DNA from 3 places in the [Clostridium] hylemonae DSM 15053 genome. Region 2 is predicted to be linked to each of the others. Evidence: riboswitches for the same ligand, from Rfam matches in the RefSeq annotation. Region 2 holds a riboswitch; each other region holds the start of a gene.
What was found. A riboswitch is a leader RNA that binds a small molecule or an ion and turns the genes downstream of it on or off. The one in region 2 is predicted to bind glycine.

Region 1: linked by a shared signal. The riboswitch ahead of gcvT (glycine cleavage system aminomethyltransferase GcvT) and the one ahead of LAJLEIBI_RS07715 (APC family permease) in region 2 are both predicted to bind glycine.
Region 3: linked by a shared signal. The riboswitch ahead of LAJLEIBI_RS06720 (GrdX family protein) and the one ahead of LAJLEIBI_RS07715 (APC family permease) in region 2 are both predicted to bind glycine.

Annotation. Positions count from the first base shown of each region.
Region 1 covers NZ_CP036524.1:1,389,555-1,393,790, forward strand. The annotation lists gene LAJLEIBI_RS06410 (ABC transporter permease) at 1-1,935, shown strand, start outside; glycine riboswitch at 2,054-2,143, shown strand; gene gcvT (glycine cleavage system aminomethyltransferase GcvT) at 2,289-3,377, shown strand; gene gcvH (glycine cleavage system protein GcvH) at 3,424-3,804, shown strand; gene gcvPA (aminomethyl-transferring glycine dehydrogenase subunit GcvPA) at 3,817-4,236, shown strand, end outside.
Region 2 covers NZ_CP036524.1:1,676,805-1,681,040, reverse strand. The annotation lists gene LAJLEIBI_RS07725 (putative ABC transporter permease) at 1-183, opposite strand, end outside; gene rpsU (30S ribosomal protein S21) at 282-458, opposite strand; gene LAJLEIBI_RS07715 (APC family permease) at 556-1,920, opposite strand; glycine riboswitch at 2,057-2,116, opposite strand; glycine riboswitch at 2,120-2,232, opposite strand; gene alaS (alanine--tRNA ligase) at 2,329-4,236, opposite strand, start outside.
Region 3 covers NZ_CP036524.1:1,459,470-1,463,705, reverse strand. The annotation lists gene grdB (glycine reductase complex selenoprotein B) at 1-120, opposite strand, end outside; gene LAJLEIBI_RS06725 (glycine/sarcosine/betaine reductase component B subunit) at 139-1,419, opposite strand; gene LAJLEIBI_RS06720 (GrdX family protein) at 1,491-1,910, opposite strand; glycine riboswitch at 2,049-2,160, opposite strand; gene LAJLEIBI_RS06715 (alanine/glycine:cation symporter family protein) at 2,319-3,683, opposite strand; gene purB (adenylosuccinate lyase) at 4,005-4,236, opposite strand, start outside.

The DNA of each region.
Region 1 (4,236 bases), 290 kb from region 2:
TTCTTTCTCATCCATAATGTCATGCACATATCCATGGCAAAGGATATCCGGCAGATAGGGCTTCTGAACACGATCGGCACGACGGCGAAGCAGATCCGCGGCATTTATTTCAGACAGATACTGCGTATTCTGGCGGTGGGAATACCAGCCGGTGTGCTGATCGCGGCGTTATTGCTGTCAGCTGTGGTTCCACAGCTTCTCGGAAGGCAGTATCTTGCCCGTTATGGCGGGGCGGCCGGACTGGATGTTCTGCGCCCGCAGATGCTTGCGCTGGCGGCGGTATTTACCGGCATTGTGACTGCGGCTGCGGCGGGAGAAACGATATACCGGGCGGTCAGCCGCTCCTGCATAGAAGCAGCGAATTATAACGGGATAGAGCAGCCAAAGACAAAGAGGAGGGTTAAGAAGGCGGCGGCACTCAGACGCCGGACACCAAAACGGGAACTGTGGTATATGGCATGGCAGAATCTGTGCCGATTCCGGGGCAGATCTCTGCGCACGGTACTGTCGCTGTTTCTCGGACTGGAGGTGGCGCTCTCAGCAGTGGTGATCGCCTCGGGGGCAGATCAAAGCCACGCCATAGAAGCGCGGCCCGATATTCTCGTGGCCGGGGAGTTCAGCTCCTGGGGAAAGGCGGAAGGCTATGGGGAGGAATATAAAGGCAGGGATCCACAGGATGACCCGCTGGAGACAGAGGGCGGCAACCTGGCCCTGACTTCGGACAATGATTATGATTCCTTCTCGCCGGTTGGCGAAGAAGTAAAAGAGGAACTGCTGGCGGTGGACGGAGTAAAGAAGGAAGAGTCATACGCCGCCGAGGGCGGCTATATGTGCCCGTTGTATACGAGAAAAGGGGTCCGTCCCATGGTTGCGGATAAAGAATCAGAGACAGATGAAAACTATACCGCCAACCTTGATACAGTCATACAACTTATTGAAGCGGGAGAGAGCGGTACGATACAGATCCTGGGCCGGAAGGAGATAGAGGAGCTGAAGGAATTTGCGGAAAAAAGCGGCTCACCGGCTGACATGGAGAGTCTGGAGAACGGCACAGGAGTATTGCTTCTGCATGACCATATACTATCTCCGGCCAAGGAAAAGCAGGCAGAAGAAAGTGTGGGGGAACCGATCCTATTTTCAAGGTTATGGTCCAAGAAAGAGCGTGACAGGCGGTTGAACGCCACAGCGCAGGAACGGGAGAAGATGGGGGATATTGAGACAGAAAAATCGGAGAAAATGACACTGTGCGGTTATATGGATACAAAGGCAGAAGGGTTTCCGGCTCTGAGACGTACGTGGCACGGCCCCCGCATTGACTATTTTGTCATCAGTGAAGAGGGATTTAAAAAGCTTGGAACGGCAAAGAAGACCTTTTATATGGAACTGAATGTGGAAAAAGGCAAGGAACTGTCGGCCGAGAAAGCAGTCCGCAGGATCTTAACGAGGGAGAACGGCAGGCGGGGGGATGAGGCCGGATTGTTTCTTATCAGCAAGGCCGGACTGCTTCAGGAAGCCCAAAGTTATATACGAGGAAGCAGACTCATTCTGGGCATTCTCAGTATGGTGCTTATCGCCGCCGGTCTGATGAATTATCTGAATATGATGGTGACGGGCCTTTGGTCGAGGCAGAGGGAATTTGCCCTTATGGAAGGGGTTGGAATGACACGCAGGCAGCTGTGCGGGATGCTTGTGATAGAAGGGCTCTATTACTGCCTGCTGACCGCCGGCCTTATGCTGACGGCCGGAAGCGGCATACTTTTCCTGGTACATCTTTATATGAAGGCGAAGCTTGCATATTTTACATTTACCTGCCCGTGGGCAGTGTTTGGCGTCATGATTCTCGTACTGGCCTGTATCTGTGTCTGTGTGCCGCTGGCCGTCTCGAGAAAAACAGGAAGGACAGGGCTTGCAAAACGGCTGGCACAGTCAAATTGATTGTCAATAGATAGACAATCGTGTGAAAAATAAATCAATTGAGCGAGATGTTAATAAAAAAACAATTATTGACAGAATATTTAAATGTCGTTATAATCTAAGTAGTTTCATATATCGGATGATGGATTTAAGAGAGTCTATCTGCGGGATAGCGCCGAAGGGGAAAGGGATGACCGAAACTCTCAGGCAAATGAATTAGATTCGGACGATACTCTGGAGGACAGGGGTGAGTATGGATATCAGCAGGATATTTATATTTGCCCCTTTTTGTATATGAGAAGTCTGGTTAAAATGCCGCCATCACCGTTTTAACATGGAAAAGTGAATAAACAGACAATGGAGGAGGAAAGAATATGGAATTAAAGACACCGCTGTATGAAGCGCATGTGAGGGCAGGCGGAAAGATGGTTCCGTTTGCCGGCTACACACTGCCGGTGCAGTACGGCACCGGAGTGATCAAAGAGCACATGGCTGTGCGGGAGCGCGCAGGCCTGTTTGACGTTTCCCACATGGGAGAGATCCTCTGTGAAGGAAGGGACGCGCTTGACAATCTTCAGATGCTTCTGACGAACAATTTCGCGAATATGTCAGACGGACAGGCGAGATACAGTCCGATGTGCAATGAGAAAGGCGGCACGGTAGATGACCTCATTGTCTATAAGGAAGCAGATGACCGTTATTTTATTGTCGTCAACGCCGCAAACAAAGATAAGGATTACGAATGGATGCTGGCGCACCAGTCGGGGGAAGTCACGTTTACCGATGTGTCCGAACGCTATGCCCAGCTTGCGCTTCAGGGGCCGCAGGCGATGAAGATCCTCAGGAAGATCACAAAAGAAGAACATATCCCGCAAAAGTATTATCACGCGGTGTTTGACGGGGAGGCCGGCGGGATCCCGTGTATCATTTCAAAGACAGGATACACAGGCGAAGACGGGGTAGAACTGTATCTGGACAGTGAAAAGGCCGGGGAAATGTGGGATCTCCTGCTGGAGAACGGGAAAGAGGAGGGACTGATCCCATGCGGCTTAGGCGCCCGGGACACACTGCGCATGGAGGCTTCCATGCCTCTCTACGGGCAGGAGATGGACGAGGATGTGACACCGCTTGAGACCGGGCTTGGATTTGCCGTGAAGATGTCAAAAGAAGACTTTATCGGGAAAAAGGCGATGGAAGAGCAGGGAGAACCAAAGAGGAAGCGCGTGGGACTAAAAGTGACCGGGCGCGGGATCATCCGGGAACATCAGGACGTATATGCGGAAGGTAAGCTGATTGGCCATACGACGTCCGGCACACACTGCCCATATCTCGGATATCCGGTGGCTATGGCGCTTGTCAGCGCAAAATACGCGGAGCCCGGCAGGACAGTGAGCGTTGAAGTGCGCGGACGGATGGTGGAGGCTAAGATCGTACCGCTGCCGTTTTATAAAAGAAGCAAGTAACTGCAAACGGAATAGAAAAAGTAAAATAAAGAAAGGAATGAATGTTATGGAATTAAGAGAGGATATGAAGTATTCAAAATCCCATGAATGGGTAAAAGAAGAAGGAGACGAGGTCGTGATCGGCCTGACGGACTATGCGCAGTCCGAGCTTGGAGATCTGGTGTTTGTCAATCTCCCGGAAGAGGGGGATGAGCTCACGGTCGGAGAGTCCTTTGCGGATGTGGAGTCAGTGAAGGCTGTGTCCGACGTATACGCACCGGTTTCCGGCGTTGTAAGTGAGATCAACGAAGAGCTTCTCGATACGCCGGAACTTATCAACGAGGCTCCGTATGATGCGTGGTTCGTAAAAGTAAAAGAGATATCTGAAAAGGAAGAACTGTTATCCGCCGGCGAATATCAAGCATTCGTGGAGAGCGAGAAAGAGTAAGGAGGTGTGCCTGTGGGCTCATATGTTCCAAACACGGAAGAAGAACGAAAAGCCATGCTGCATGAGATCGGCTTTTCGTCTATAGATGATCTGTTTATCCATATTCCGGATGAAGTAAAGGTGAAAGACGGACTGAATCTCCCGGAGGGGATGTCCGAACTGGAAGTACGAAGAAAAATGCAGGGTATGGCGGCAAAAAATACGGTGTTTCCTTCCGTATTCAGGGGAGCGGGCGCGTACCGCCACTTTATCCCGTCCATCGTCAGGAGCGTGATCTCCAAGGAGAATCTCATGACAGCTTACACCCCATATCAGGCCGAGATCAGCCAGGGGATCCTGCAGTCGATCTTTGAGTATCAGACGATGATCTGTGACCTGACCGGCATGGATGCCTCCAATGCCTCTGTGTATGACGGGGCGTCCGCAGCCGCA
Region 2 (4,236 bases):
AGTCAGCGCTCCAACGCCGTAAATGGGACATACCGGACACCGCGCAAACCCCCGGTTTGTTATTTTCCGGTTGCACAATGACATGTAGACAGATTCCACAAACCATCCGAGTATACTGTAAACAAGGAACCACAGCACGACATGATACGCGCTCCAGCCAAATATCACTTTATTCCACCACATGTTTATCACCTCTGCTCTTCCTTAGGTACTTCTGCCGAAAGGTTTCATTAACGTAAAAATAGAGTGTTGTACCCCAACACTCTATTTATCTGCACATATTAGTTATACTTACGTTTTCTAGCAGCTTCAGACTTTTTCTTACGTCTTACGCTTGGCTTTTCGTAATGTTCTCTTTTACGAATTTCCTGCTGAATGCCCGCTTTGGCGCAGTTTCTTTTGAATCTGCGTAAAGCGCTATCTAACGTCTCGTTTTCTTTTACGATTACATTTGACATAGACTCACACCTAACCTCCCTCCAGTCCTATATTGTGCACCATACGACTGTTCGGGTATATTTATTGCACTACATAAGATTATAGCACATATTTCTACTACGTCAATATTTTTTCGGCATTTGCTGCAGTTTTTTTCTTTTCTTTGTTTTTCATAACTACAGAATACACCGGAAGGCCTATTAACATAATGACAATACTTCCCACTGAGAGCACCGTTGACTGGAGCCCCGACATGAACAGCTGGTTAATGATCACATACACTCCGCTGACGACAGCAATGATGGGCACGACCGGGTACAGCGGCACCTTATATGTTCTCACTGCGTCCGGGCGGTCTTTCCTTAACTTCATCACACCGATAAAGGTCAGCGTATAGAAGGTCCAGCTTGAGAATACGGCCAGGTCTGTGAGCAGGTTAAACTGCCCGCTGATGGCATAGATACAGCCGATCCCGCCGACGAGGATGATCGAATTTGTTGGAACCTGTGCATTGTTCAGCTTCGCAAGATTACGGCTGTACGGGAAATTGCCTTCCGCTGCCAGAGAATAGGCCACTCTCGAGCCGGACAGCACAAAGCCGTTGCAGGCTCCGAACACGGATATCATGATGCCGACCGAGATGATCTTCCCGCCGATGTCACCGAACACCTTCAGAGCCACCGCGGATGCCGGAGCCGTGAGCGTCGCCAGTTCACTTGCCGGAAGCACCCACAGATAAGCGATATTGATGATAAAGTATACGCCCATGATCACAGACACACCGCCGACGATCGCGATCGGAAGGTCTCTGCTTGGATTTTTCATCTCTCCCGCGATCGCGCCGACCCCGGTCCACCCTTCAAAGGCAAATAATATGGCGACCATGAGCTGCCCGAGCACCACCGCCGGACTCAGTCCGTCACCAACCATAGGGCTGAAGATGGGGTTTGCGCCGCTGCCTTTTACAAATCCAAAAATCATCAGAAGAATGAGCGGGATCAGTTTACATATGGTAAATACAACCTGGATGCTCCCCCCGACCTTCGAGCCGAGGTTATTTAAAAATATGATCAAAATTATGATGCCGATCGCAAGCGGCACAGTAAAGCCTTCCCCGATAAAAAGACCTGCCTGCTGCGCGCACACAACCGCAAGCGCCGAGATCATAGCAGGGTAAAACAGGATCGTCTGTACCCATCCCGCCAGAAAGCCAACTACCGGATTATAGATTTCTTCCAGGTAAGCAACCATTCCCCCTGTCTTCGGTATCATGATCGCTACTTCCGCAAAAGTAAGAGCCGCGGCAATACTTGCGAGACCTGTGATGACCCAGGCGATCATTCCAAGCCCGGGAGCCCCTCCCGTTGCCGTATAAATAGCCTGCGGCTTAAAAAACACGCCGGACCCGATCACACAGCCCACGACCAGAGCCATGGCAGTCGCCACACCTAAATTTTTCTTCAATTCCCGTTTTTGTTCCATAATACATTCTCCTTCGCCGAAATTTTCATAGGGGTCAGACCCCTTTGCCCACAGGGGTCTGACCCCTATGAAGATTCTCACACTATTCAGACAATACAAAAGAGGGTATAGGCGTACTGATAGCGTATCCTATACCCTCTGTATTTTTACCTGAAAGCTTTACTTCTACGGTGGCCTTTAAAGGCTCTTTCCAGAGTCCCATCCACGGCGGGTACCTGCACCTGAAAGTTTCTTGGAAAGATTAGGAGCCTTCCCAATTGCTTCATCGGTTTTCTGCCGTATATCAGGCAGAAATCTTCCTCGCCGCTTCACCTGGCTTTATTCTTTACTTAGTATATGTGTGCCCGGTAAATTTGTCAACCATAGTTATTTTTATGACGTTAATCTTATGACAAAGAAGTTTATGCCCTATGATAACTGTTCCTCAAGAACTTCTCCCGCTTTGGCGATCGCGCTGCTGATTCCGTCCGGATTTTTACCTCCGGCCTGCGCCATGTTCGGGCGTCCTCCGCCTCCGCCGCCGACAAGGCCTGCGATCGCTTTGATAAGGTTTCCGGCGTGGGCTCCTTTTTCTATGGCGCCCTTCGTGGCAGTTGCCATCAGATTTACCTTCCCTCCGGCAGCGGATGCAATGACGATCACTCCTTCGCCCAGCTTATCCTTCAACTGGTCGCCGAGGTCGCGCAGTCCGTTCATATCCACTCCCTCCACTTCCGTGGCAAGGAGTTTCACGCCTTTCACTTCTGTGACCTGATCCATCACATCGCCCATTGCATCTTGAGCGAGCTTGCTCTTAAGGCTTTCCACCTCACTGTGCAGTGTCTTGTTCTCTGCCAGAAGATGTGTGATTTTTTCCGCAAGCTTATCCGGTGAGGCTTTTACAAGCTTTGCCGCCTCCGCAAGCCGCTTCTCAAGCTCGTCGTAATAGTCCAGCAGCCCCTTGGATGTCAGCGCTTCGATCCGGCGCACACCGGCTGCGACGCCCGTCTCGGAAATGATCTTAAACGCCGTGATGACACCGGTATTTTCCACATGCGTACCGCCGCAGAACTCTACAGAAAAATCTCCCATGCTGACAACACGTACGATATCGCCATATTTTTCCCCAAACAGCGCAGCCGCTCCTGTCTTTCTTGCTTCCTCGATCGGCAGATTTTCTACCTTGACCGGCAGAGCAGCCATGATCTGCGCATTGACGATCTCTTCGACCTTCTTCAGTTCCTCCTTCGTCAACGCGGAGAAATGAGTGAAATCAAAGCGGAGCCTCTCTGCATTTACAGAAGAACCGGCCTGCTCTACATGTGTTCCAAGGACAGTCCGCAGCGCTTTATGAAGCAGATGTGTCGCGCTGTGGTTTCTCGCGGACAGCGCCCTGTTCTCCTCATCGACCTCAAGTGTAACCGTATCTCCTGTCTTGATCATACCTTTTGTCACATAGCCGACATGACCGATCTTGCCGCCTAAAAGCTTTACAACATCCTCCACACGGAATTCTCCGTCCGCCGTACGTATATACCCTTTATCAGCCTCCTGGCCGCCGCTCGTGGCATAAAGCGGTGTCTTCTCTACAAATACCGTCCCCCTGTCTCCATCTGACAATGCATCTGTGATCTCCGTCTCTGTCGTGAGAACTGTCACAGAAGATTCAAAGCTCAGATTATCGTAGCCGACAAACTCTGACGTTACCTCCGGAGCGATGGACTCATACACCGTAGCGTCCGCGCCCATATAGTTCGTCACCTCTCTTGCTTCTCTCGCCGTCCGGCGCTGAACTTCCATAGACGCCCTGAAGCCTTCTTCATCGACAGACAGGCCCTTCTCCTCAAGAATTTCTTTTGTGAGGTCCAGCGGAAATCCGTACGTGTCATAGAGCTTGAACGCATGATCGCCCGACAGTGTTTTTTCCCCGTTCTTCTCCATCTCTGCTTCCATCTCAGCAAGAATAGACAGTCCCTGATCTATCGTTTTGTTAAACTGTTCCTCTTCCTTTGCTATGACTTTAAATATAAAATCTTTCTTTTCTTCCAGTTCGGGATATCCGTCTCTGGAGCCTTCAATAACAGTACGGGCCAGCTCTACGAGGAATTCTCCTTCCACGCCGAGCAGCCTTCCATGACGGCACGCGCGGCGCAGCAGACGGCGCAGTACATAGCCCCTTCCTTCATTGGACGGCATAATTCCGTCCGAGATCATAAAGGTCACAGAGCGGATATGGTCTGTGATAACGCGCAGGGATACATCTGTCTCATCATCCTGTCCATATTCTGTCTTTGTAATGTGGCAGACATGGTCTCTGAGCGCTTTGATCGTATCAAT
Region 3 (4,236 bases), 220 kb from region 2:
CGCCATACCCGGTCCAACCACTTCACCTACGCGAAGCTCTGCCGGATAATCCGCTTTTTCTTCCCCGCCGATGTTGGCGAAGAACTGATTGATGTAATGTACAACTTTAATTTTGCTCATTTACTGTATCCTCCCTTATTATCTCGCGCTCAGTTTGTTGAAACCAGTTTCGTTTGTTGCTCCTGTCAGCACCTGAAGCTCTACCTCCAGGGAACCGTCCTCGCGGAGCGTCTCTTCACTGGCTCCGGCGATCTTTGTCACATAGTCAAGAGTTCCGATAACTTTGTCCAACTTAGGCAGGATAATAACCTGGTTTGCGTTTCCGCCTGTAACAACTGCATCTGCAGCTGCGTCTGCATCTGCGAGAGACTGGGATTTACCGTCACGTCCGGCATACTCGTCTGTGATGATAACTGTCTTGACACCCTCAGCCTCGATCTTCTTACAGTTCATGATCAGGTCCGTATCCGGGTTGCCGAATCCTTCCTGTGATACGATTACAGCGTCAAGATCCAGCATCTTGCACAGCTTTGCCGTCCAGTCTGATGAACGCTGTTTGTCCGCAAGATATACATTTTCATTTGTGATGATCTGGCATACAAAGTTGATCGTCTTGCCGTGCTCCTCAAACATATCATGTACGACAGGGTTGTTCAGATGTACATAAGTAGGGTTCTTGTCGCATGCGGACACACAGTTGCCCGATACGATAGCCCCGTCCATGATCTCTGTCGGATTCAGGATCGTCGGAAGCACTTTCTTTGCGTCCACGCCGTACACGTAAGTGTCGTGCAGAAGTCCCTGGCTCTGGAGCATCTGTACATACGCCACTCTCGGAAGGTCGGGATATTTCTCCATACCTTCTTTGACTGTGTATGTCTCATACACTTTTGTCTCGTCCGGTGTAAGGCTGCGGGCCAGCTCTCCGATATACACCGCAACTCTGAAGCCGGCAAATCTTACTGCTTTTTCATAATCGTGCGGTTTGATGCCGTCCACCGGTTCACATACCATAACAAGGTTAAGTGTCTTTGAAAATGGAGTATAGTCCGCGCCAGGGCCTGTCATATCGATGATGCCTTCCTGGAACCCTACGATCTTGCCGGCTGTGACAACCGCCATCCCCTTTAATGCGTATGTCTTGCCGCTTCCTACTGTATCCACTTTAGAGATAACGCCCGGGAAGATTCCCCCTTTTCCCTCTACTTTAACACGTGGCTCAATGACATCCTTCACCGGCGTGATCCTCACGCTCTCTCCTGGTTTTGCAATGTCAAATGATACACTCTTGATCTTCTCATCTTCAAGAGCAACTGCCTTTACAGCCTCTTCTGATACATAAAGGATTCCGTCTTCGATCTTGGATTCTGCTGCAAACTGAATATCCTTGATGTATATGTGTCCCATTTCTAATTTCACGTATTGTTCCCTCCTTAAGTTAAATGTTGTTATTTGTTGAAGCTTTCGCCTGTTACAACCTCTCGCATACCTTACATTACATCCGCCGATGTGATCGCACTTTCCAGTAGAGTCCAGTCTATCATCTGAAAATCATCGTACACCTCAGGTTTGTATTTGTCTGACTTAAACACAAACTTCCGGCACGCCTCTATGGCGTTTTCAATGATAACTACCGACCCCGGGTCCACCTCCCCCTTTCCTGCCGACAGCATGATTGATTTATATGGTGTTTCATTAGGCTTTACACTCCCCGACAGGGGATGTGATAAAAGCGTGTGCCCTTCATGTATTCTGTCTCTGACTGTCCTGAGAACTTCCTCGTAGGAGATCTCTTTGTACTCCACATTGTGTGTTCCGCCAATCTTCTCCGGGACGAGTGGATTATTTGTTATTATTATGTAACGATTCTGCATCTCATCCACCTCTTTTGATCTGGATATTTTACTCACCGAACTGCTGAATTTTCCAAAAAACACATTCCATCCGGCAAAGAATAAAAAAAGGACGATTTAAACACAGATGTGTAATTCGTCCTTTCTGTCTATTGGCGTGCTTACTAAACACTTCAACACAAGATTCAGAATGCGGTCCTTTTCCCAGTCCTTTTGCCTGAAAGTTTCACCCGCCAGATGTTCACCCTCATCTGTCCGGCTTGCCTCTTCGGCGGCCATATGTACGGCTCTCTCTTGAGAAAAATCAACCCGCTGTTTAATTTTATTTATAGACGCAATGAATAAATCTTATTGCTTGTTTTTATATTAACTTATTGTTAATATTTTTTCAACCTTTTCAAATGAGAAAGTTCGATTTGTTAATTTCATACAACAAACCATCTTCAATTTTATGTATATTTACTTTTATTTCTTATTTAAAAAGTTCTTATAGTAGTCGTCGTGCACCTTCTTTATCACTCCGCTCAAAGCGAACAGGCCGAGGATATTCGGTATGACCATCATGGAATTAAAGCAGTCCGCCATGTTCCACACGAGATCCACCTGGGCAAGCGAGCCGAGCACGACGCAGGCTGCCACCAGCAGTGAATATACTTTGACCGCTTTTGCCCCGAACAGATATTTTATATTTGCCTGCCCGAAGAAATACCAGCCGACGATCGTGGAAAACGCAAAGAAGAACATACAAACTGCGATAAAGATATCGCCGCCTTTTCCGAACAATGTGGAAAACGCGTACTGGCTCAGTTCCGCCCCCGTCTTGCCTGTCGGAATGGACTTTGTCGTAATAATAACGAGCGCCGTAAGATTAAGGACTACAAACGTATCGATGAAAACGCCTACCATGGCTACAAATCCCTGCTCCACCGGGTGGTCTACCTTGGCGACCGCATGTGCGTGCGGAGTAGAGCCCATACCTGCCTCGTTGGAAAAAAGACCGCGCGCCACACCCTTTGTCAGCGCCAGCTTGATCGTCGCGCCGACCGCGCCGCCTGCAATGGAGGACGGGCTGAACGCACCGACGATGATCGCGTGGAACGCGTACGGTATGTTCCTGTAGTTATAGATGATCACGATCAATGCTCCCACGATATACAGCGCCGCCATGATCGGTACGATCGTCTCCGTCACTTTGGCAATACGCTTCATACCGCCCATAAATACGGCGAGTGCCAGAACAGCGATAACGATGCCCATGACCGCCTGCGGAACGCCGAATGCTGTGCGGAACGCTGCCGCGATGGAGTTGGACTGTACCGCATTTCCCATGAAGCCGAGCGCGAAGATGATAAGTACGGCAAAAATTCCTGCCAGCACTTTGCCGAACGTGCCTTTAAATGCCGCGCGGATGTAGTATACAGGACCTCCTGTCACCACTCCGTCTTCACCGACGCATTTATACTTCTGTGCCATGATCGCTTCTGCAAATATGGTTGCCATTCCGAGGAATGCCGCAACCCACATCCAGAAGATCGCTCCCGGACCGCCGATCGCCAGCGCCGTCGCCGCTCCGGCAATGTTGCCTGTGCCGACCTGGGCCGCGATCGCTGTCGCCAGCGCCTGGAATGAGGACATGCCGTCTGCTCCGGCCTCGCCTTTTTTCCGGAACAGTCCGCCGAACGTCCTCTTCATCCCTTCTTTAAACCCTCTTACCTGGATAAAGCCAAGTCTTACGGTAAACCAGATGCCGCCGAGCAAAAGAGCGGCGATCAGTATGTAGTCCGCAAGATAGTGCTGAATCGTCAGGACAATGTTGTTTAATGTCTCCATTCAAAATTCCCTCCTTCTCTCATAAATACAGCCGATAACAAAACTGTATTATCTGATAAGTCTATGATAATTTATTAACAAAGTAATTGCAACAGGATTCTTCATTTGTAATAATTTTTGGTGATTTTTCTTCAATATTCAAAATTACATATTGAATTCACGTTCTTTCCATTTTACTGATTTGTGAAAAATGCCAAAGGTTCCCGTGCATTACATAGGGACATTCCAAACGGAAGAAAAAGCGGCTGCCCGGGCCTGCGCCCGGACAGCCGTCTTCTGATTTTCATCATTTCAGAACTGCTGTCGTCCTGTTACTGCCGCTTATACGTTGATCTCCGCGCTCATTCCGAGCACATCCTTGTTGGCCTCAAGGACCGGGGCCACCGTATCTTTGAGAAATGCCTCCACCTGCAGCGCCGCGCGTCCGGTATATCTGGACGGATCCATCGTCTTTTTGAGTTCTTCCTCACTCAGGTTAAACGCAGGATCAGCCGCGATAAGCTCAAGGAGATTGTTGTCCAGACCTTTTTCTTTCACATTTTTCCCTGCCTCC